3 regions of the Jeongeupia sp. USM3 genome follow, and region 3 is predicted to be linked to each of the others. Evidence: predicted binding sites of a transcription regulator. Region 3 holds the regulator's gene; each other region holds the start of a gene.
The links. Region 3 encodes FliA, which starts transcription of late flagellar genes. Its sites were predicted from a motif close to GCTAAAGNTNNNNNNNNNNCNGCCGATAAT; they were not measured.
Positions count from the first base shown of each region.

Region 1: BJP62_RS19230 (flagellin) is a predicted target of FliA. The motif match lies at 2,407-2,436, and genes of this name have one in related genera.
Region 2: BJP62_RS05460 (chemotaxis protein) is a predicted target of FliA. The motif match lies at 3,389-3,418, and genes of this name have one in related genera.

Region 1 is NZ_CP017668.1:402,436-409,613, forward strand. It holds gene BJP62_RS01835 (hypothetical protein) at 1-61, shown strand, start outside; gene BJP62_RS01840 (tetratricopeptide repeat protein) at 95-2,233, opposite strand; gene BJP62_RS19230 (flagellin) at 2,505-4,013, shown strand; gene BJP62_RS01850 (flagellar protein FlaG) at 4,089-4,478, shown strand; gene fliD (flagellar filament capping protein FliD) at 4,508-6,034, shown strand; gene fliS (flagellar export chaperone FliS) at 6,060-6,518, shown strand; gene BJP62_RS01865 (hypothetical protein) at 6,505-6,816, shown strand; gene BJP62_RS01870 (DUF2802 domain-containing protein) at 6,841-7,178, shown strand, end outside.
Region 2 is NZ_CP017668.1:1,184,034-1,191,211, forward strand. It holds gene BJP62_RS05440 (chemotaxis protein CheB) at 1-29, opposite strand, end outside; gene BJP62_RS05445 (fused response regulator/phosphatase) at 59-1,747, opposite strand; gene BJP62_RS05450 (STAS domain-containing protein) at 1,758-2,105, opposite strand; gene BJP62_RS05455 (PAS domain-containing sensor histidine kinase) at 2,136-3,308, opposite strand; gene BJP62_RS05460 (chemotaxis protein) at 3,519-4,469, shown strand; gene BJP62_RS05465 (chemotaxis protein) at 4,514-5,437, shown strand; gene cheY (chemotaxis response regulator CheY) at 5,485-5,874, shown strand; gene cheZ (protein phosphatase CheZ) at 5,918-6,685, shown strand; gene BJP62_RS05480 (chemotaxis protein CheA) at 6,713-7,178, shown strand, end outside.
Region 3 is NZ_CP017668.1:3,227,751-3,234,928, reverse strand. It holds gene flhF (flagellar biosynthesis protein FlhF) at 1-318, shown strand, start outside; gene BJP62_RS15310 (AAA family ATPase) at 335-1,225, shown strand; gene BJP62_RS15305 (GNAT family N-acetyltransferase) at 1,257-1,757, shown strand; gene BJP62_RS15300 (ABC transporter permease) at 1,754-2,836, shown strand; gene BJP62_RS15295 (ABC transporter ATP-binding protein) at 2,839-3,591, shown strand; gene BJP62_RS15290 (MlaD family protein) at 3,588-4,637, shown strand; gene BJP62_RS15285 (hypothetical protein) at 4,646-5,227, shown strand; gene BJP62_RS15280 (RNA polymerase sigma factor FliA) at 5,258-6,004, shown strand; gene BJP62_RS15275 (flagellar motor protein) at 6,005-6,748, shown strand; gene BJP62_RS15270 (1-acyl-sn-glycerol-3-phosphate acyltransferase) at 6,952-7,178, shown strand, end outside.

The DNA of each region.
Region 1 (7,178 bases), 960 kb from region 3:
CGACCGGCTGATTTTCAAGCCCAACCGGCGCGACATCCTGGCCGATATTTTCCGGTTGTAAGCGCTGCCGCGCGGATGATGCCGCGCGGCGACGTTACTGCGGCTGAAACCGTGCTTCGGCCAGCGCCGCGATGCCCTGAGCAGCGGCGTGTTCACCTTGGGCGATCAGCATTTCCATCAGCCGCAGATAGTATTCGGGCCGATCCGGCGCAGCGTCGAGCGCGTTCGACAGATAACAGACCGCCATTGTGTGGCCGTTGGCAAAGTCGGCCTCGGCCAGTGCGGCCAGCGCGTCGGGCTGGCGCGGCAGGCAACCCAGAATCCGCTCCGCCTGCTGATAGACCCGCGGCCAGTTGTGCTCGGCGACCGACCGGGCCAGCGGCGCCAATTCCTGTTCGAGCGGGACACGATTGCCATTGCTGATGAATACCTGCGCTTGTTGCTGGGGCGTTACAGGGGCTGGCGCCACTTCGGCCCCCTGGTGGTTGCACCAGTTGATCCACGCCTGCCTGAGCGCATTGTCGAAATAGACGGCGAAGCGCTGCTCGTCCATCAGCGGGCCGCGTTCTACATGCTCGCGCAGCGACAGCCGCAGCTGGTTGAGTGCATTGACATCGCTTGCCAGTGCAACCGCCTTGCCCAGATATTCGGCCTCATCGCTCGCCAGCCATTCGCCGAGCCCGGTGGCGGTCAGCAGCGAAGTGGAAATCCGGCTGCGGTAGCTGTCGCCGATCATCGAAACCAGCGGCACCCCCATCCACAAGGTGTCGAACGTGGTAGTGCCGCCGGTGAGCGGGAAGGGGTCCAGCGCGATGTCGATCTGGTGATAGGTCAGGTACTGATTGGTCGATGTGCGCGGAATCAGGATCAGCCTTGATTCGTCGATGCCGCTCCGGGTGCAGCGCTCGACCAGCGACCGGCGGACTTCCGGATTCTCCAGGCCGTTTGCCTCTATCAGCAGCTTGGCATTCGCCATGCGCCCGAGCAGTCTGCCCCAGGCATCGAGCGTCTGCTTGCTGAGTTTGGACAGGTTGTTGCAGGTGCCAAAGGTGATGAAGCCATTGCTAAGCGCCGGGGTGGGTTTGACCTGGTAGTCGGGCCAGTAACGCTGCAGCGGGTTGCGGATGCACGGCCGGTAGACGCAGAACGGCGCCGGCAGGTAGTACAGGGCCTCGCTGTACTCGCCGTCCCGGGCGCAGGCATCGGCGACCTCGTCGGTGATCCGGATGTCGATGCTGCTCAAGCCGGTCGTGCCCGGGTAGCCCAGCCACGTCACCTGGACGGGGGCGGGCTTGCAGGCAAGCACGTGCAGTGCGTGTCCGCTGGTATGACCGGACAGGTCGATCAGAACGTCGATCCGGTCGTCCCGGATCTGCCGGCAGCGGGCGTCGGTATCGAACGATGCAAATGACTGGAAGCGATCGAAGTAGCGGCTCAAGCGCTCGGTCACGACATCGCTGGTCGTGTGCGTGTTGTAGCCGAAGAGCTCGAACTGGCTGCGGTCGAGCCGCGCCAGCAGCGGTTCGAGGAAATAGGCCGCAGCATGGCTGCGGAAGTCGCCGGAAACAAAGCCAAGCCGCAGCCGGCGCCATGGTGCAGGATCATTTGGAAACGGGGCAGGATCCTTGGCTTCGTCGCCGATCTTGCGTGCGTACGCCGCGCTTGCATCGACCACTTCTTGCAGCGGTGTTTCTGCGTCGTACTGCATGGCCAGCAGCATGTTGCTGTGGGCCAGCTCGGCATCGGGAGCAATGGCCAATGCCTTGCGGTAGTGGCGGATGGCCTCGCCGGGCCGGCCGGTGTCGAGGTAGTAGTTGGCCAGATGCGTGAGCGCCAGCGGCTGGTCCGGCGAGATCGCCAGTGCCTTCTGGCAGGCCTGCAGCGAGTCGTCGAACCTGCGCGTCTGACGCGCGAGGCTTGCTAGCGACAGCCAGGCCAGCGCATCCCCCGGCGCCAGTTCGACGGCGGTACTCGCGTAGGCGAGCGCGCGTTCGTTTTCGCCGAGGCGGCGCAGCAGATTGCCGAGATTGAAGTTCAGCTCGAAATTGTCCGGGTGCGCTGCAAGTCCCGCCTCATACAGGGCGAGCGCCTGTCCGAATTCGTACTTGGCCTCGAGCAAAACGCCAAGATTGGCGCAGGCATAGGCGTTGCCGTGATCATCTTGCAACAGATCCCGACACAGCGCTTCCAGCGGCGCCGGATTGCCCTGGTTGTGCATCTGTTCGGCCAGCACTTGCCGCGACTCGAGCCGTTGATCGACCGGGGGGGATTGATGCGACGTGAGGGGCGCTTGGACATCTGGACTTCCTCGGTCAGTGAGCGCGTCACTATACCGCGTTCGGAAGTGCCCTAAGCCGCTTCGCAACCGGTCGCCGCGCCGATGCGAGCAAAAAAATTTAAGCAAACGCTAAAGTTCGGCCCCGGCGTGACGATAAGGCAAACAAGGACGCAGCAACGCTGGTCCGGCTTCCCAAAAATAATCGTCTCTCTATCGGAGAAACATCATGGCTCAAGTCATCAACACCAACGTTGCTTCGCTCAATTCGCAGCGCAACCTCGGTACCTCGCAAGCCAGCCTCAATACCTCGCTGCAACGCCTGTCGTCGGGCCTGCGCATCAATAGCGCCAAGGACGACGCCGCCGGCCTGTCGATCTCGGAGCGCATGACCAGCCAGATCCGCGGCCTGGATCAAGCCAAGCGCAACGCCAACGACGGCATCTCGATGTCCCAGACCGCCGAAGGCGCGCTGAGCTCGGCCGGCGACATGCTGCAACGTATTCGCGAGCTCGCCGTGCAGTCGGCCAACTCGACCAACTCGGCCAGCGACCGCCAGTCGCTGCAGAACGAAGTGACCCAGCTCGTTTCCGAACTGGACCGCATTTCGACCACGACCGAATTCAACGGCAAGAAGCTGTTCGACGGTTCGTTCGGTACTGCCCAGTTCCAGGTCGGCGCCAATGCCAACCAGACGATTTCTGCCAGCGCAGCCAACCTGCGCACCACCAACTACGGCAACAACCAGGTCGGCGCGGCCGGCGCGGGTCTGGGTGCCGGCTCGGTCGCCGGTGCCGGTTCGGAAGCGTCGCTGGTGACCTCGGGTGCCTTCGATGTCAACGGTTTCATCGGCAGCAAGACGATCAACGTCGCCACCGGCGCAACTGCCAAGACCATTGCGCAAGACGTCAACAACGCATCGAACACCACCGGCGTGACCGCATCGGCACGTACCGATGCCAAGGTGAGCTTCAGCGCTGCTGGCGCATACAACCTCAAGATCATGGGTGAGAACTCGACCGCTGAAACCGTGTCGTTCACGCTGTCGGCTTCTTCGGGTGCAGACGGCCTGGCTGCCGCAGTCACCGCGTTCAACGACAAGTCGGCCAAGACCGGTGTGACCGCATCGCTCGCTTCCGACAACAGCGGCATCATCCTGACCAGCGCCACCGGTGAGAACATCAAGCTGCAGGATACCGCCACGGCCAACGCCGGCACGACCTCGGTCCAGGCACTCAAGGCAGACCAGACCACGGCGCTTGGCGCGTCGCGCACCCTCGCGGCCGACACCACGGCCGACGGCGTGCTGGTCACCGGTCAACTGACGTTCGACTCGGAAAAATCGTTCTCGGCCGTTCAGGCGGCTGGCGGCACCAACGTGCTCGGCGCGGTCGGTGCAGCAACGGTCAACTCGACGCTGAACAAGGTTTCGTCGCTGGACATCACCAGCTTCGCCAACGCCACCGAAGCCCTGAAGACCGTCGACTCGGCTCTCTCGCTGATCAACAACGAACGTGCCAAGTTCGGTGCCGTGCAATCGCGCTTCGAGAACACCATCTCGAACCTGCAATCGACGTCGGAGAACCTCTCCGCTTCGCGCAGCCGCATCCGCGATACCGACTTCGCTTCGGAAACCGCCAACATGACGCGCAACCAGGTGCTGCAACAAGCTGGCACCGCGATGCTGGCACAGGCCAACGCGCTGCCGAACCAGGTGCTGAGCCTGCTCCGCGGCTAAGCCTACGGTTTGACCTTGCGTTAAACTGATAAGCCCCGGCCGTGTGCCGGGGCTTTATTGCAGGAGAGGGAACCCATGACGATTTCGTCGATCAATCCCCCGGCCCAGACGCCGGCGCTGCAGCAATACGGAGATGCAAGACAGCCCGCTGCCCAGTTTGCCGCGGCCGTACAGTCGGCCAACGGCAGCGTTGCAAGCAACCCGGATGCCGTGCAGGCACTGACGCCAAAGCAGCAGGCCGCCGCGGTCGAGGATGCAGTAAAGAAATTGAATGAAACGGTGCAATCGATGCAGCCGGAAGTGGGTGTCGAGTTCAGTGTCGACAAGGACACGCAGATCCCGCTGATCAAGGTCATCGACACGCAATCGAAGGAAGTCATCCGGCAGCTTCCGACCGAGGAGGCGCTGAACATTGCCAAAAGCATCGACAAGCTCCGCGGCTTGCTGGTGCGCGACAAGGCTTGACCTCGCAATACGTCTGAAAAGGAAACCCCATGGCAACGATTACCTCGAACGGCGGCTCAGGGCTCGACATCAATTCGATTGTCAGCCAGCTGATGCAGATCGAGCAGCAGCCGATCGCCAAGCTCAACTCGAAGGAGGTGAGCTTCCAGTCGCAGCTGAGCGCGCTGGGCGCGGTCAAGGGGGCGGTGTCGGGGTTGCAGAGCGCCATGGCGGCGTTGCTCGACATCAACAAGCTCAACGGTGTGAAGACGACGTCGAGCGCGTCGGACATCGCGACGATCACCGCCAGCAATACGGCCGATCTCGGCAGCTTTGCACTCGAGGTGTCGCAATTGGCCAAGGCACAGCGCATCACGACCAACGCCACGGATGGTGGTGGCGCGCCGCTGTACAAGAACGCCGATGCGGTACTCGCGACAGGTGACCTGAGCGGACTCAAACTGACGTTTACGTTCGGCACCGCCTCGGGCGGCGGATTTACCACCAACCCGGACGTCAAGGCGGCGACCGTTGATCTGAGCGATGCCAACAAGGACGGCAAGCTTTCCCTGGGTGAAGTGCGCGATGCGATCAACAAGAAATCCGACCTCGGTGTGACTGCGTCCATCGTCAAGGAGACCGACAACAGCGTGCGGCTGGTGCTGACCGGTGCCAAGACCGGCGAAAAAATGGCGTTCAAGCTCGACGTGAATGCCGGCGCAGCAACATCGTCCGGGCTGAATGAACTGGCGTTCGACCCGACCGCACCGTCGGGCAGCTTCGGCATCCTGCCGGGCGACGCTGCGCAGAATGCAAAGGCGAAGATCAACGGCATCGACGTCGTCAGTCAGAGCAATACGCTGACGGATGTAGTTGGCGGCCTGACGATCAACTTGCTGAAAACGACGATCGATTCGGCCGGCAAGTCCACGCCGGTGACGCTGACATCCCAGCGCGACAGTGGTGCGATCAAGACGGCAATGACGGCCTTCGTCAAGGCCTACAACGACATGCAAGCCACGATCAGCTCGGCTTCGGGCTACGACGCGAAAACCAAGACCGGTGGCATCCTGCAGGGTGATGCATCGGTCCGTGGCGTGCAGAATCAGCTGCGGGGCATGCTGGGTGTGTCGTTCGGTAGCGGTGACGACGCGATCAAGACGCTGTCGCAACTGGGTGTCTCGTTCCAGCAGGACGGCAAGCTGGCGCTCGATTCGACCAAGCTCGACAAGGCGGTCACCAACAACCTGGATTCGGTACTGTCGTTTCTCGGCGCCTATGACAAGACCAAGAACCCGACCAAACCGCCGGAATCGACCCAGGACAGCTTCGGCTACAAGCTCAACGACATGCTCGACAAGATGCTGACCAAGGGCGGCACGCTCGACAGCCGTACCGATGGCATCAATCGCAGCATCAAGCTGCTTAGTGATCAGCGGACCACGATGACCGCCAAGCTGACCGAAACCGAAGCCCGGCTGCGCAAGCAGTACGTCGCGCTCGACCAGACGCTGACCAAGATGCAGCAAAGCAGTTCGTCGTTGATGGCGATGCTGGCTAGCCTGTCGGCCAACTGATCGGCACGCTGAAAAGGAAAGACTGATGTTGGGAATGAAAAAAGCGCTGAACGCCTACGGCCAGACCTCGGTGGAAATGGCGGTCGACGTTGCCTGCCCGCACAGGCTGGTGACGATGCTGTTCGACGGCGCGATCAAGGCCGTGGCGATGGCCAGGATGCATCTCGAGGCCGGCAATGTCGCCGAGAAAGGCATGGCGACGTCGAAGGCGATTGCGATCGTCGATGACGGCCTGCGCCTGTCGCTCGACAAGAACCAGGGCGGCGAGCTGGCCGACAACCTCGACGCGCTGTATGAATACATCAGCAACCAGTTGCTGCAGGCCAATCTGCGCAACGATGTCGCGCTGTTCGATGAAGTGCTCGGTTTGCTCGGCGGCCTCAAGCAGTCGTGGGAGGCGATCGACCCGGTAGCGCAAGCCGCACAGGCGGCCGAGGCGCCGCGTCAGGATTCGGCCAGCGTGCTCAGCTATGGCCGCGCCTGATTCCCTCGCGGCGCTGCGCACCCTGCGGGACAGCCTGCTGGGCGTGCAGGCTGCGCTCGACTCCGGCGATCCCGATACGGTGCTCGACGCACTGGCCCGCTACGATGCGGCTGCCGATGCGCAGCAGGTGGTCGACTGGCGCGCCTCGCCACAGCGGGCGCAGGCCGAAGCCTTGCTGCGCGAGTCGCAGGCGCTGCTGGCGGCGCTGATGCCGCTGATCCGCCAGGCGCGGGACGAGTCGCAGGGGGCGCTGCAAAACCTGCACAACACCGATAAACTGAATCGAGCCTATCGCTGAATTCCGGCCCCAAGGGCATCGAGCATGAACGGCATTGTGATCACCTGGCAGCAACTGCTTTACATCAGTCTGGCCCTGATCGTGTTTTACGTCGCGCAGTTGCTGTTCTTTCTCAAGCGGCATGGCTGGCACTGGCCGCACCATAGGGTGTCGTCTGCCGACGCGCTGGCCCAGGAGGTCATTGCGCTGCGGCAGGAGGTGGAGCGGCTCAAGATCAGGCTGGCTGCCCAGCAGGTCGAGGCGGTGGCGAGCGGCATCGAACCGCATGAAGAGCTGCCGGCCGAGTCGCCGTACGCGCACGCGATCCGGCTGGCAAAGCAGGGCGCAGAGGCGTCGCAGGTGGCCTCGGTATGCGGCCTGTC
Region 2 (7,178 bases), 1.7 Mb from region 3:
TTACGGACTGTCAGGGGAACGGTGTGCATCGGATCGAACGACGCCGGATCGCGAGGATCTAGGCGGTGACGGGAAGCGGATTGAGCGAATAATACGCGATCGCCTCGTTCCCGCTACCCGGGAATATCAACTGCTCGCACAGCGCCTGCACCAGCGCCAGGCCGGTACCGGGCTGACCGGCCGTGCGCGGCCGGTCGAATCCGGTACCGCTGTCGCGGACCCGGACGCGCAGCACGTCCCGCCCGTCAGCACGCAAACCCGCAAGCTCGATGTCGATACTCCCCGACTCGAGTGCGGCCAGCCCCGCCTGACGGGCCGCCAGATAGCGCTCCATGCCGTCGGCTTGCTGCTTGAGCGCCGGATCGAGGTGCAACAGGCCGTGATCGAGCGCGTTGGCGAAGAGCTCGCTCAGCATCAGGAAAACATCGGACTGGTGCGCGGCGAGCGCGTCGATTTCGTTCACGAACGACATCATGAACGGCACGGTATTGATGTACTTGAGTTCGGCCGCGCCGAGCTGCAGGCCGTAGCGCCAAGCCAGCTCGGCATTCCCCAGGAAAGCGGCCAGATCAAATGACGCCCCCCCGGCAGGCTCCACGGTCTTGCGCAGGCGGGCGCCGAAGTGCGCGAGCACCAGCGAGATGTCGTCGTGATGGGCGGCGCCGGCCATATGGCCTTCCAGCGCCCCCTGCAGCGCGCCCAGGCGCGCAGGCACCGGCTGTTGCAATACCTCAAGCAGTCGGTCGATACCGAAGGACTGGCCGTCGCCCCGGCGCGCCTCGGTCAGGCCGTCGGAATAGACCACGACCGATCCGGGAGCGGCAAAGTAATAGCGCTCGGTTCTGACGTCGATATCCTGCGTCGGCGTAATGCCCAGCGGCAGGTGGCGGGAACGCCAGCGATGACAGACCTGGCCGTCGTCGCCAGCCGCCAGCACAGTCGGCATGCCGCCATTCCAGACTTCGACGCAGCCCCCCGCTTCGTCAATCGCGATCAGCACCACGGCGACAAAACGCCCGACCGGCAACACCTGGCGGACCTTCTTGCTCATTTCGATCAGGATGTCGGGAATCGCATAGCCCTTCTCGGTCATGCTGTAGAAGGGTTGCGTCAGCGGCAGCACATTGAGCGCAGCGGTCAGGCCGTGACCGATGCCGTCGGCCAGCATCAGATGCAGCACCTGGCCGGGCGTGCGCGCGGCGGCGATCATGTCGCCGGACAGGCTCTCGGCCGGCGACAGCCAGTACTCGAGCTGTGCGTCGGACAGCCGCTCCGCGTTGACCATCTGCTCCATCAGATGCTGGACGACGCGCTTTTCCTCCTCGGCCCTGGCGTAATAGTCCGCCAGCTTGGCCGATTGCTCGCGCACCTTGCGGTTGAGCTCGAGCGTACGCTGGAAAGCCTTCAGCTTGGCCTCGAGCACCCGCAGGTTGACCGGCTTGTTGATGTAGTCGTCGGCGCCCTGCTCGATCGCCTCGGCCAGCCTGCTTTCTTCGCCAATGCCGGTCACGAACACGATGGGCACCCAGGTTTCGCCTGCCTCGGACTTGATCGTCGCCGCAGCTTCCGGCCCCGAGACAACCGGCATCATCATGTCCATCAACACGAGATCCGGCCTGGCCTCGCGCCAGACGCGGATCGCCTCGCCGCCGTCGCGCGCCGGAATGGCCACGTGGCCCAGCGCCTCGACAAACCGCGAGATCAACAGCAGGACGGCTTCGGTGTCGTCGACGACGAGAATGCGCATTCAGCGGGTGTTAGCGGATCGTGAAAATCTTGCCGAAACAGGCGATCTCGAGCACCTGCTTGACGGTGTCGCGGCAATTGACCAGCGCCAGGCTTTTGTTGACCGCGCCGATTTTTTCCTTCAGCAACAGCAGCATGCCCAGCGCCGAGCTATCGAGGTAATTGACGTTCTGAAAATCGACCAGCACTTCCTTGACCGCGGGATCGGCAATCAGCGTCTCGCACACCTGGCGAAACTCGCGGTGCGCACTGAAATCGAACTGACCCGAGAGTACGACCCGGCCCACCTGCCCTTCGACCTGAACGGTTGGCGACATATTTCCCATAACCTTGTCTTGAAAATAAAACAGCGGAAGCACGCCCCACCCTACCGGACGGCGCTACCAGCATCAAACATTAGAGGCGTCGTTCAGAACTGGCAACCGCACGGTGAATTCCGTGCCTTCGCCCAACACCGAACGCACCGAAACATCGCCACCGAAGCCTTCGATCATGCTGCGGACGATCGCCAGCCCCAGACCTGTACCGTCCTTGCGGGTCGTGTAGAAAGGCTCGAACAGACGCTCCAGCGCCTCCGGCGCCACACCGCAGCCCTGATCCCGTACCACCATTGTAGCGAAACACTCGTCAAAGGACACAGAAAGCACTATGCAAGCATAATCGTCACTCGCCTGCATCGCATTTTCCAGCAAGTTCAACATCACGCCGAGCAACTCCTTGCGATCGGCAAGGATCTGGACCGCGCGGTTTGCCGGCGAGAAATCGATTTGAATATGCCGGGCCTCGAGTTGCGGCTCGATCGTCTGCACCGCTTCGAGCAGGCATTCGTCGAGACCGACCGGCGCCATTGCAAGCGCATGCCCGCGGACGAAATGCAGCATGCCCTGGATCAGCGCTTCCAGATGGCGCAGCCGCGCCAGCGCCTTGTCGGCAAAGCGGCGCCTGTCGTTGTCGGCCAGCTGCGGCCGGGCCAGGTGACCGGCGTAGAGCAAGGCCGTCGCCAAGGGGGTGCGCAGCTGATGCGCCAGCCCGGCGGCCATTTCGCCCATGGCCGCCAGCCGCTTGTGCTGCGCCAGCGATTGCTCGAGCGCCCAGGTTTCGGTCAGGTCCTGGACCAGCAGGATCTGGCACGCCTCTTCGGGCACGCTGGTACTGTCGATGCGCAGGCGCCTCAGACCCCGACCACTCGGGTAGAGCCACAGGCCGCCGTCATCGAGCTCGCCATGCGCCTCCCGGAATACCTGCCAGTCCTGCCCTTCGGCCAGCGGCGCGAGCAGTTCACGCGCAGCGGCATTCAGCATCGTGACACTGCCCCGCGCGTCCAGTTCGACCACGCCGCCGGGCAGACGATCCATCAGAATCGCCAACCGCCGCGACAGTGCCGCCTTCTCGTCCAGCTCACGCCGCAAGTGACCGTTGGCGATTTCAAGTTGCGCGGTGAGCGACACGACCTGCTGACGCAGATCGGCGTAAGCATTGGTCAACTGTGCCGACGCTTCGGTAAACAGCGAAAAGGCGGCCTCCAGCTCACGCGGGTCTATGTTGTTTCCAGGTTCTGCCACGTCACCCATCCTTGTTGCCGGCGTATTTTTAAATTATAAATGGCCTGCAAAGCCGCATTCTGCCTTGTTTATCAGCAAACCCTAAGGTTTTGGTCGTTTCTGCCGATATAGTGGTCCAGCAAATGCGCCGGCGCAGTGGCCGCGGCCGTTGAATACGGATAAATACTTACATCCGACGGCAGAAATATCAGTTAACCAGGAGTCCCCGCCGTGTCCGACCTTCTGAAGAAAATCGATGCCAGAACCAAGCTTGCAGGCACGAACAAGCTGGAGATCCTGCTGTTCACGCTCGGGGTCGATTCGCGCACCGGTCGCCGCGAGAACTTCGGCATCAACGTGTTCAAGGTGCGCGAGGTGATGCGCACCCCCGAAATCACCCAGGCACCGGATATGCCGCCTTCGGTCGAAGGCATGGTGAGCTTGCGCGGATCGCTGGTCCCGGTGATCGATCTGGCCAAGTATGCCGGGATCAATACCGGCAGCAAACCGGAGATCATGATCGTCTCCGAGTACAACGGCCAGACGCAGGGCTTCCTGGTCGAGGCCGTCGATACCATCCTGCGCCTGGACTGGTCGCTGATGCGCGTGCCGCCGGACATGCTCACGGTGCAGATGGGCGGCCTCGTGACCGCGGTCACCGAACTCGACAGCGGCAAGCTCGTGATGATGCTCGACGTCGAGAAGGTGCTCGCCGAAACCACGCAGACCGATCAGGCGATCGACGTCGGCGTCGTGGTCCGGGACCAGAAATTCGGTGAAATGACGGTGTTCTTCGCCGACGACTCGGTCGTCGCCCGCCGCCAGATCGAAATGACGCTCGACGCGATGGGCATCCGCCATCAGCAGTCGATCAACGGCAAGCGGGCCTGGGACGAGCTGCAGCGCATCGCCAAGTCGGCGGAAATCCGCGGCAAGCCCATGCGCGAAATGGTCCAGCTCATCCTCACCGACGTGGAAATGCCGGAAATGGACGGCTACATGCTGACCCGCATGATCAAGAGCGACCCGCGCTTCGCCGGCATCCCGGTCATCATGCATTCGTCGCTGTCGGGCAACTCCAACCAGAAGCTCGGCCAGTCGGTCGGCGTCGACGGCTACGTGCCCAAGTTCGAACCGCACAAGCTGTCCGAGCTCGTTGCCCACCACCTTCTGAGCGCCTGAGCCGTGCCACTATCTGATCGGAGCCTACCGTGAGCCTCACACCGATGAATCTGCTCGACGACGTCGACGCCCGCACCAAACTCGCCGGCTCGAACAAGATGGAAATCCTGCTGTTCTCGCTCGGTACGCGCGAGACCTTCGGGATCAACGTCTTCAAGGTTCGCGAAGTATCGCAGACCCCGAAGATCACCAAGACCCCGAACATGCCGTTCGGCGTCGAAGGCGTGATCTCGCTTCGCGGCAACATCATTCCGGTGATCTCGCTGTCGAAGTTCGTCGCCACCCAGGATCGGCCGACCGGCGATGCCAACGCGACGATGATCGTCACCGAGTTCTCCAAACACACCCAGGCCTTCCTGGTCCACGAAGTCGACCGCATCATCCGCGTCGACTGGGACAAGGTCCGCGCACCGGAAAACATGCTCGCCGGCAACCAGGCGCTGATCACCGCGATCACCGAGCTGCCCGACGGCAAGCTGGTATCGGTGCTCGATGTCGAGCAGATTCTCGCCAGCGTGATCGGCGAGCCGGCGATCCCTGAGCTACAGCAGGTCGGCCTCGATCACGACCAGTTCCTGTTCTTCGTCGACGACTCGGTCGTGGCCCGCCGCGAAATCGTCGGCGTACTCGACAAGATTCGCGTCAAGTACCATCAGGCCAACAACGGCAAGGAGGCCTGGGACAAGCTCGGCGCACTGGCGAGCCGTGCCAGCCATGACGGCGAACCGCTGTCGCAGAAGCTGCGCCTGATCCTGGTCGACGCCGAGATGCCCGAAATGGACGGCTATGTGCTGACCAAGCACATCAAGTCCGACCGCCGCTTCGACGGAATTCCGGTCGTTATGCATTCGTCGCTATCATCGAACGCCAACCGTGCCATGGGCACGAGCGTCGGTGTAGACGCCTATGTCGCTAAATTCGACCCGATCGTGCTGGCCGATACGCTGGCGCCGCTGCTGACGGCCTGACAGGCCCGCAGCGCTCGGGCCCGCATCCATGAGTGAGTACACGCCATATGTCCGATAACAATCTGCGTTTCCTGGTGGTCGACGACTTCTCCACCATGCGCCGCATTGTCCGCAACCTGCTGAAAGAACTGGGCTTTGCCAATGTCGAAGAGGCTGAGGATGGCCAGATCGCGCTGCAGAAGCTCAAGAACGCGCCCTACGACTTCGTCGTGACCGACTGGAACATGCCGAACATGACCGGCATCGACCTGCTCCGCGCCGTTCGCACCGACCCGCAGCTGAAACACCTGCCGGTGCTGATGGTGACCGCCGAGGCCAAGAAGGAAAACATCATCGAGGCCGCCACCGCAGGGGCATCGGGCTACATCGTCAAGCCGTTTACCGCGGCCACGCTCGACGAAAAGCTCAAGAAAATCTTCGCCAATCTCAACAAGTAAGTCGCTCAGGCGCCTTTCGAGTACACGCATTCAGGAGTCCGACGTGAGCGAGCTCGCCAATAACAACGCAGACAACGCAGAACTTGAAGCCCTTTTCGACAGCATTGCGCAGTCGAACTGGAGCGAGCCGGCCAGCCAGCCAGCGCCGGCGGCCGTGCCGGCCGCAGCACCGGTGGTCGCCCCCGCGGGCGACGATGCCATCGCCGAACCGGCCAAGGCCATGTTCTCGCACATCGGCCAACTGACCCGAAAGCTGCACGATACGCTGCGCGAACTGGGTCTGGACAAATCGCTGGAGAAGGCCGCGTCGCAGATCCCGAACGCGCGCGACCGCCTCTCCTACATCGCGACGATGACCGAACAGGCAGCCGAGCGCACGCTCAATGCGCTCGACGCCGCCAAGCCGCTGCAGGACAGGATCGCCAACGACGCGCAGTCGCTCGCCGGCGAATGGGACCGCCTACTCGCCAAACAGCTGTCCGTCGACGAATTCAAGGCGCTAGTCCAGCGTACCCGCCAGCATTTGACGCAGACCGGCAGCGATTCCGAGCAGGTCAGCGCCCAGATGCTCGACATCATGATGGCGCAGGATTTCCAGGACCTCACCGGCCAGGTCATCAAGAAGGTGCTCGATATGGCCAAGGATATGGAAGCCCAGTTGCTGGACTTCCTGGTGATGTTCTCGCAGCAACAGGGCAAGCTCGAAGAAAGCGGCTTGCTCAACGGCCCGGTCATCAACAGCGACGGCCGGACCGACGTCGTCACCAATCAGCAGCAAGTCGACGACCTGCTCGAAAGTCTTGGCTTCTGAGCCGCCACTCTTTACGGGAGCGCCCAAATGAACGATTTTGCCGGCATGGACGACCTGCTGCAGGACTTCATCACCGAGTCCTCCGAACTGATTTCGGAAGTCGACAACAAGCTGGTCGAGCTCGAGAAGCGGCCGGATGACCGCCATCTGCTCAACGACATCTTCCGCGGTTTCCACACCATCAAGGGTGGCGCGGGCTTTCTCAATGTCGACGCGATGGTCAGCCTGTGCCACCGCACCGAGAACCTGTTCGACAAACTGCGCAACGGCGAGATGACGCTGTCGCCCGAGTACCTCGACGTGATCCTCGCCGCCACCGGCGAAGTCCGCGAGATGTTCGGCGCGATGGCCCAGGGCCGGATGCCGCAGCCGGTGGCCCCGAGCCTGCTCGAAGCACTCGATGCCGTGCTGCGCGGCGAACGGCCTGGCGATGCCCATGCAGCCCCGGCCACTCCGGTGGCCGCACCGGCCCCCGTCGCGGTCGCCAACCCGG
Region 3 (7,178 bases):
CTCGACGACGTTGCGCGCCGCTACAAGAACGAACAGCTCGCCGGCGTGATCCTGACCAAGCTCGACGAGACGATGAGCCTCGGCGGCTGCCTCGACGTCGCGATCCGCCACCGCCTCAAGCTGCATTTCGTCACCAACGGCCAGCGCGTCCCCGAGGACCTGCACCCGGCCCGGGTCGAATACCTGGTCGACCGCGCGTTCCGCGCCGAACCGGGCCGGCCGTTCCAGCTGCAGCCCGACGAATACCCGGTCTACATGGGCGCGCAGGCGGCCAGCACCGACGACGCCGGCTTCGGCGAGCCGACGCCGCGCGCATAAGCGGCAGGGGTCCGAGATGAGCAGACTGTGGGACGACCAGGCCGCCGGGCTCAGGGCGCTGGTCGCCCGTCCCGCCTGCCGCAGCGTCAGCATCAACGGCGGTCGCGGCGGCGCCGGCGCGACGACCGTAGCGATCCATCTGGCCGCGGCGCTGGCCGAGCGCGAACGCGCGGTGCTGCTGCTCGACGAGCACACCGGCAACGGCAATGCCACGCAGCGGCTGCGGCTGTCGCCACCGTACGATTTCGAGGAAGCGATCCGCCGCGAGGTCACGCTCGCCGACGTCATCGTCCCGGCGCCGGGCGGCTTTTCGTTGCTGCCGGCCGCCGCCCGGCCGCAGGTGCTGGCCAGGCTCAACGAAGCCGAAGCGGCGTGGCTGGCGCGCGAATTCGACGCCGTCAGCGTCGACACCGACTGGCTGCTACTCGACACCCGCCCGGCGACCGAGCCCGGCGTACCGAGCCTGTCGCTCGCCGCCGACGATGTCGTACTGATCGTTTCCGAGCGTGCCGAATCGCTGACCGACGCCTACGCGGCGATCAAGCTGATGGCCACCGAGTACGCGCGCGGCGAGTTCCGCATCCTGATCAACCGCGTCGGCGGCGCACGCGAAGCCGGCGCGCTTTTCGAGCGACTGCAACAAGTAGCGATGCGCTATCTCGGTAACCGGGTCAGACTGCGGCTGATCGGCTTCGTCCCCGAAGACGAAAAACTGGCGCGTGCCGCCCGGCTCGGCCGGACGGTGTTCGACGCGTTTCCGGACACCGAGTCGGCGCATGCGTTCCGGCAACTGGCCGACGCGATGCTGCGCTGGCGCCGCCCGGCCGGCGCCGCCGACAGCGCCGCCGATTTCGCCTACCGGCTGGTCGAATCGAGCCGCATCCTCGCCGACCGGCTACAACGTTAGCGTGGGCCCCGTGCCCTGTATGGAAACCCGCATGACGATCTGCCCCGCCACCGAGCAGGACTTCGAAGCCATCTGGACGGTCTTTCGCGCCGTTGTCGCCGGCGGCGACAGCTACGTGTTCGCGCCGGACACCCCCCGTGACGATGCCCGCGCCTACTGGTTCGGCCCCGGCATCCGCAGCTGGGTCGCCGAGCTCGACGGCGAAGTGGCCGGCATGTACAGGCTGACCGCCAACCAGCGCGATCTCGGCAATCACGTCGCCAACGCCTCGTTCATGATTTCGCCGCACGCGCACGGCCAGGGGCTCGGCATGGCGCTCGGCCGGCATTGCCTGGCCGAAGCCCGGCGCGCCGGGTTTGCCGCGATGCAGTTCAACTTCGTCGTCGCGACCAACGAAGCGGCGGCCGCACTGTGGCGCAAACTCGGTTTCACCGTCGTCGGCACCCTGCCCAAGGCCTACCGGCACGCCCGGCTCGGCCTTGTCGACGCGCTGGTGATGCACCGCTTCCTCGACGACATCGAGGCCCGATGAGCACCGCGCCGAGCGCCGAGCTGATCGTCGACTCCGGAAAGCTGCGGCTGCGCGGCCGGCTCGACGCCGCCGGCGCCGCCGCGATCTGGGCGCAGGCGCGCAGCGCCGTCAGCGACGGCTGCATCGTCGATGCCAGCGGCGTCGATTACTGCGACGGCGCCGGCAGCGCGCTGCTGTTCGACCTGATCCGGCGCGGCGCCCGCGTCGACGGCCTGCCCGAACGCTACGCGGCCCTGCTGGCCGACCTGCGTCCGGACGACGCGCTGGTGGTACCCGAGCAGAAAAAACGCGGCCTCACCGACGAGCTTGCCGACTTCGGCAAGGCAATCAGCAGCGAGTTCAGGCTGACGATGGCCTTCATCGGCGTGTTCACCGCCGACATCGCGCGCATCTTCACCGCGCGCGGCAAGATCCGCTGGCGCAACGGTTTCGCCGTCGCCAGCAACGCCGGCGCCGACGCGCTGCCGATCATCGCGCTGGTCGCCTTCCTGTTCGGCGTGATCCTGTCGTTCCAGTCGGCGGTGCCGATGCGCCAGTTCGGCGCCGAACTGTTCGTCGCCGACCTCGTCGGCCTGTCGCTGGTCCGCGAGCTCGCGCCGCTGATGACCGCAATCCTGCTCGCCGGCCGTACCGGCGCGGCCTTTGCCGCCGAGCTCGGCACAATGAAGGTCAACGAGGAGATCAACGCGCTGGTCACGCTCGGGCTCGACCCGTTCCGCTATCTGGTGATCCCGCGACTGCTGGCCGTCGCGATCATCATGCCGATGCTGACCGTCTGCGCCGAGGTCATCGGCCTTGCCGGGATGGCGCTGGTGATGGCGAGCTTCGACATTCCGTTTGCGACCTCGCTGGCGCGGGCGACGGCCATCGTCGGTTTCGACGACTTCTTCGGCGGGCTCGGCAAATCGGTCGTGTTCGGCTTCTTCATCGCCGCGATCGGCTGCCTGCGCGGCCTGCGCACCGGCGCCGGTGCGGCGGCGGTCGGCGAATCGACGACGCGCGCCGTCGTCAGCAGCATCGTCATGCTCGTGGTCGTCGACGGGCTGTTCGCCGTCGTGTTCTATATCCTCGGATGGTGACAATGAGCGATCCGATCATCCGCGCCGAACACCTCGTCTGCGGTTACGACGACAAGGTGATCCTCGACGACGTGTCGTTCGAGGTCGAACGCGGCGAAGTCTTCGTCATCCTCGGCGGATCGGGCTGCGGCAAGTCGACGTTGCTGAAGAACCTGATCGGCCTGTACCGGCCGATGTCGGGACGGATCTGGCTCGCCGGCGAGGAGCTGACCGCACTCGACGGCGCGGCACGGCTGGCGCTGTACAAGCGTTTCGGCGTCGCCTACCAGTCCGGCGCGCTGTTCGGCTCGCTCTCCGTGCTCGAGAACGTGATGCTGCCGCTGTCCGAGCACACGGCGCTCGACACCGCCGCGGTCGAACTGGTCGCCCGGCTCAAGCTGCGCCTCGTCGGGCTCGAGAAGTTCGCCGACTACGTGCCGGCGTCGCTGTCGGGCGGGATGCAGAAGCGCGTTGCGATCGCCCGCGCGATCGCGCTCGACCCCGAGATCGTCTTCCTCGATGAACCGTCGGCCGGGCTTGATCCGGTCACCGGTGCCGAGCTCGACGCGCTGATCCTCCAGCTCTCGCACAGCCTCGGCCTGACCTTCGTCGTCGTCACCCATGAACTCGCGAGCATCATGGCGATCGCCGATACCGCGCTGATGCTCGACGCCAGCGTCCGCGGCGTGATCGCGAGCGGCCCGCCGGCCGAGCTCGCCAACCATTCGCCGGACGAACGCGTCCAGCGCTTCTTTCATCGCAAGGTGGCCGCATGACCCCACGACAAAGCCATATCCGCCTCGGCCTGTTCGTCACGCTGGCGCTGGCGCTGACGCTGGTGCTGCTGATCGCCTTCGGTGCCGGCCGCTGGTTCTCGACCGCGCCGGTGATGGAGACGTACTTCAACGAGTCGGTCAAGGGTCTCGACATCGGTTCGTCGGTCCGCTACCGCGGCGTCGCGATCGGCGAGGTCAGCAAGATCGGCTTCACCGCGAGCAAGTATCCCGAGGCCGCCACCAGCGGCTGGCGCCATCACTACGTGCTGATCGAAATGCAACTGAACCCCGAAACACTCGGGCCGCGCGCCGCGGCCACGCTGAACCAGGCCGCACTGAACGGCGAAATCGCCCGTGGCCTGCGCGTTCGCATCGCGCCGCAGGGCCTGACCGGTGCCAACTACATCGAGATCGACTATGTCGAGGGCAAGCCCAGCCCGATCCTGCCGATCAACTGGAAGCCGACGGCGCTCTACGTGCCGTCGGCGCGCAGCACCGTCGGCCAGTTGCTGAACGCGACGCAAAGCATCGCCGACAAGCTCGCCAAGCTCGACCTGCAGACCATGGTCGACAAGGTCGAGCAGGCCGCCGACACCGTCGACAGCAAGCTGAACGCACTGCCGCTCGAGGAAATCGGCCGCAATACGCAACAGGCCACCGAACAGCTGGCGGCGATGCAGTTGAAGCCGATCGGCGACGAGACGCTGGCCCTGGTGCGCGAGTTGCGGCAGAACAATGCGCGGCTCGGCGCCCTGCTCGCCGACCCGGCGCTCGCCAGCGCACCGGCCGAGCTGCACGCAACGCTGAAATCGGCCAATGCGCTGCTCGCCAACCCGGCATGGGGGTCGTCGCTGAACCGGCTCAACCAGTCGCTCGGCGAGGTCGACCGGCTGCTCGCCGAACGCCATGCAGCGCTCGGCAGCACGCTCGACAACCTCGACCGCGGCAGCGCCGAGCTCGACGCGCTGCTGCACGACATCCGCGCCAATCCGTCATCGCTGCTGTTCTCCGAACCGCCGGCGCCCTATTCCCTGCCGAAACGCTGAGGCACGCCATGCGCCCCCTTCTGATCATCATCGCCAGCCTGTTGATCGCCGGCTGCGCCGGCGGCAGCCGGCCGACCAGCGAATTCAACTACCTGCTCACCAGCGAGCGCCCGGCAGGCCAGGCCAGCCTGTCCGGCACCGTCTATGCGGCCCCGCTGACCGTCGACGAGCCGTTCGGGCAGCGCGGTTTCGTCTATCGCGAAGCCGCACAGCGCTTCGTCGTCGACCCGTATCGCGGTTACCTGTCCGCCCCGGGCCGGCTGATCGACCGCCGGCTGGCGGCCTGGCTGACCGCGGCCGGCGCGACACCGACGCTCGACCGGCAGGCCGCCCGCCATGTCGTCACCGGCCGGGTCGCCGCGCTGTATTTCGACCTGCGCCCGGAGCAGCCAGCCACCGCCGTCATCGAACTGCGGCTCGACCTCGGCAGTCCGGGTGAAGCCGGCCGGGCGCTCGTGATCACCGGCAGGGCCAGGGTCGCACCGGTCAGCAGCGACGGCCTGGCCGCGGCGAGCAACGCCGCGCTCGCTGATGCGCTTTCCCAACTGGAAACGGCGCTGGCGGGCGAAAGCCGGGCCGCGTTGCGGTAAACTGGCCCGGCACCCGTTCCGCCAAGATCCATGCCCAATAAACGCGCCCTCAAGCTTTACCGTGACACCCGCTCCGACAGCGATGCGGAGCTGCTTGCGCGCTCGACGCCGCTGGTCAAGAAGATCGCCTACCACCTGATCGCGCGGCTGCCGGCCAGCGTCGACGTCGAGGATCTGATCCAGGTCGGCCTGATCGGGCTGATGGATGCGGCGCGCAACTTCGATCCGGGCGCCGGCGTCCAGTTCGATACCTTTGCATCACAGCGTATCCGCGGCGCCATGCTCGACGAGCTGCGCAACGCCGACTGGCTGCCGCGCCAGGCGCGGCGCAATCTGCGTGGCATCGATGCGGCAATCCACAAACTCGAACACACGCTCGGGCGCGCGCCGAGCGAAGCCGAGGTCGCCAAGGCGCTCGACCTGCCGCTGGCCGACTATCAGGACATGCTCGGCGACGCACGCGGCCATCAGTTGATCCATTTCGACGACCATGCCGGCCACGACGACGACGGCTCGCTGCTCGACACGATCGCCGCCGACCGGGACGCCGATCCGCTGGCGCAGCTCGACGACAGCCACTTCCGCGCCCGGCTGATCGAAGGGATAGCGCAACTGCCCGAACGCGAAAAACTGCTGATGGCGCTGTACTACGACGAAGAACTCAACCTCAAGGAAATCGGCGCCGTGCTCGGTGTTTCCGAATCGCGCGTCTGCCAGCTGCACAGCCAGGCCGTTGCGCGGCTGCGCACCCGCCTGACCGACTGGACTGCCAGATAAATGGACAAGATCAGCATCCTCGGCCTCGCCATCGGCCTGACCGCCATCCTGCTCGGCCAGTGGCTCGAGGGCGGCCATCTCGGCTCGCTGCTGCAGCTGACGGCCTTCCTGATCGTGATCGGCGGTACTGCCGGTGCGGTGATGCTGCAGAGCCGGATGAGCGACTTCGTCGCCGGGATGAAGATGCTGCGCTGGGTGTTCGTACCGCCGCAGCACGACAACCGCAAGCTGCTGGCCACGCTGGTCAACTGGGGCCACCAGTCGCGCCGCGGCGGCCTCTTGGCGCTCGAGAACGTGATGAACGCCGAGAAGGATCCGTTCGTCAAACGCGGACTGCAGATGCTCGTCGACGGCGCCGAGCCCGAGATGATCCGCCGCGCATTCGAGCTCGACATCGACGCGTACGAGGCCAGCGCCAAGGCCGCCGCCAAGATCTGGGAAGCCGCAGGCGGCTACGCGCCGACGCTGGGGATTCTCGGCGCGGTGCTCGGGCTGATCCACGTGATGGAGAACCTGTCCGATCCGTCCAAGCTCGGCGCCGGCATCGCCGTCGCCTTTGTCGCGACGATCTACGGCGTCGGCATCGCCAACCTCGTTTTCCTGCCGATCGCCGGCAAGCTCAAGCGCCACATCCACAGCGAAGTCGTCCATCGCGAGATGCTGCTCGAAGGCCTGGTCGCGATCGCCTGCGGCGAGAACCCGCGGCTCTACGAGAACAAGCTCGCCGGCTACCTGCGGGGCTGAGCGCCAGTTCGGGGACTTGCCGCGCGTCGGCGGGAGCCATGCAAGGCCAAGCAGCGAATGCCCCAGGGGCCCTTTAGGGTCCGAAAAGTCCCACAGGGACTCCCTTCGGCCACAACGGTACGATCGGTACTGCAAGCGAGCACAACGCCGCCAGCAGGATTTTGTCGGCTGCGCTAAACCGGAAGCAGGACTCCGGAGGCCATATGCGCTGGCTGCTTCATCTGTCGCTCCGCGGGCTGGCCTGGCTCGATCTGGCGCTGTTCACGCTGGCCCTGCTGCTGCTCGGCCTGCTGCCCCGATCGTGGCTGGCCGGCGGATATCCGCGGCTGTTTCGCCGCTGGTGCAGCTGCTTCGTCCGGGCGCTCGACGTCGACCTGCGGCTTCATCAGCATCAGGCCCGGCCGCTGCCCGAGCATTTCATCCTGATCGC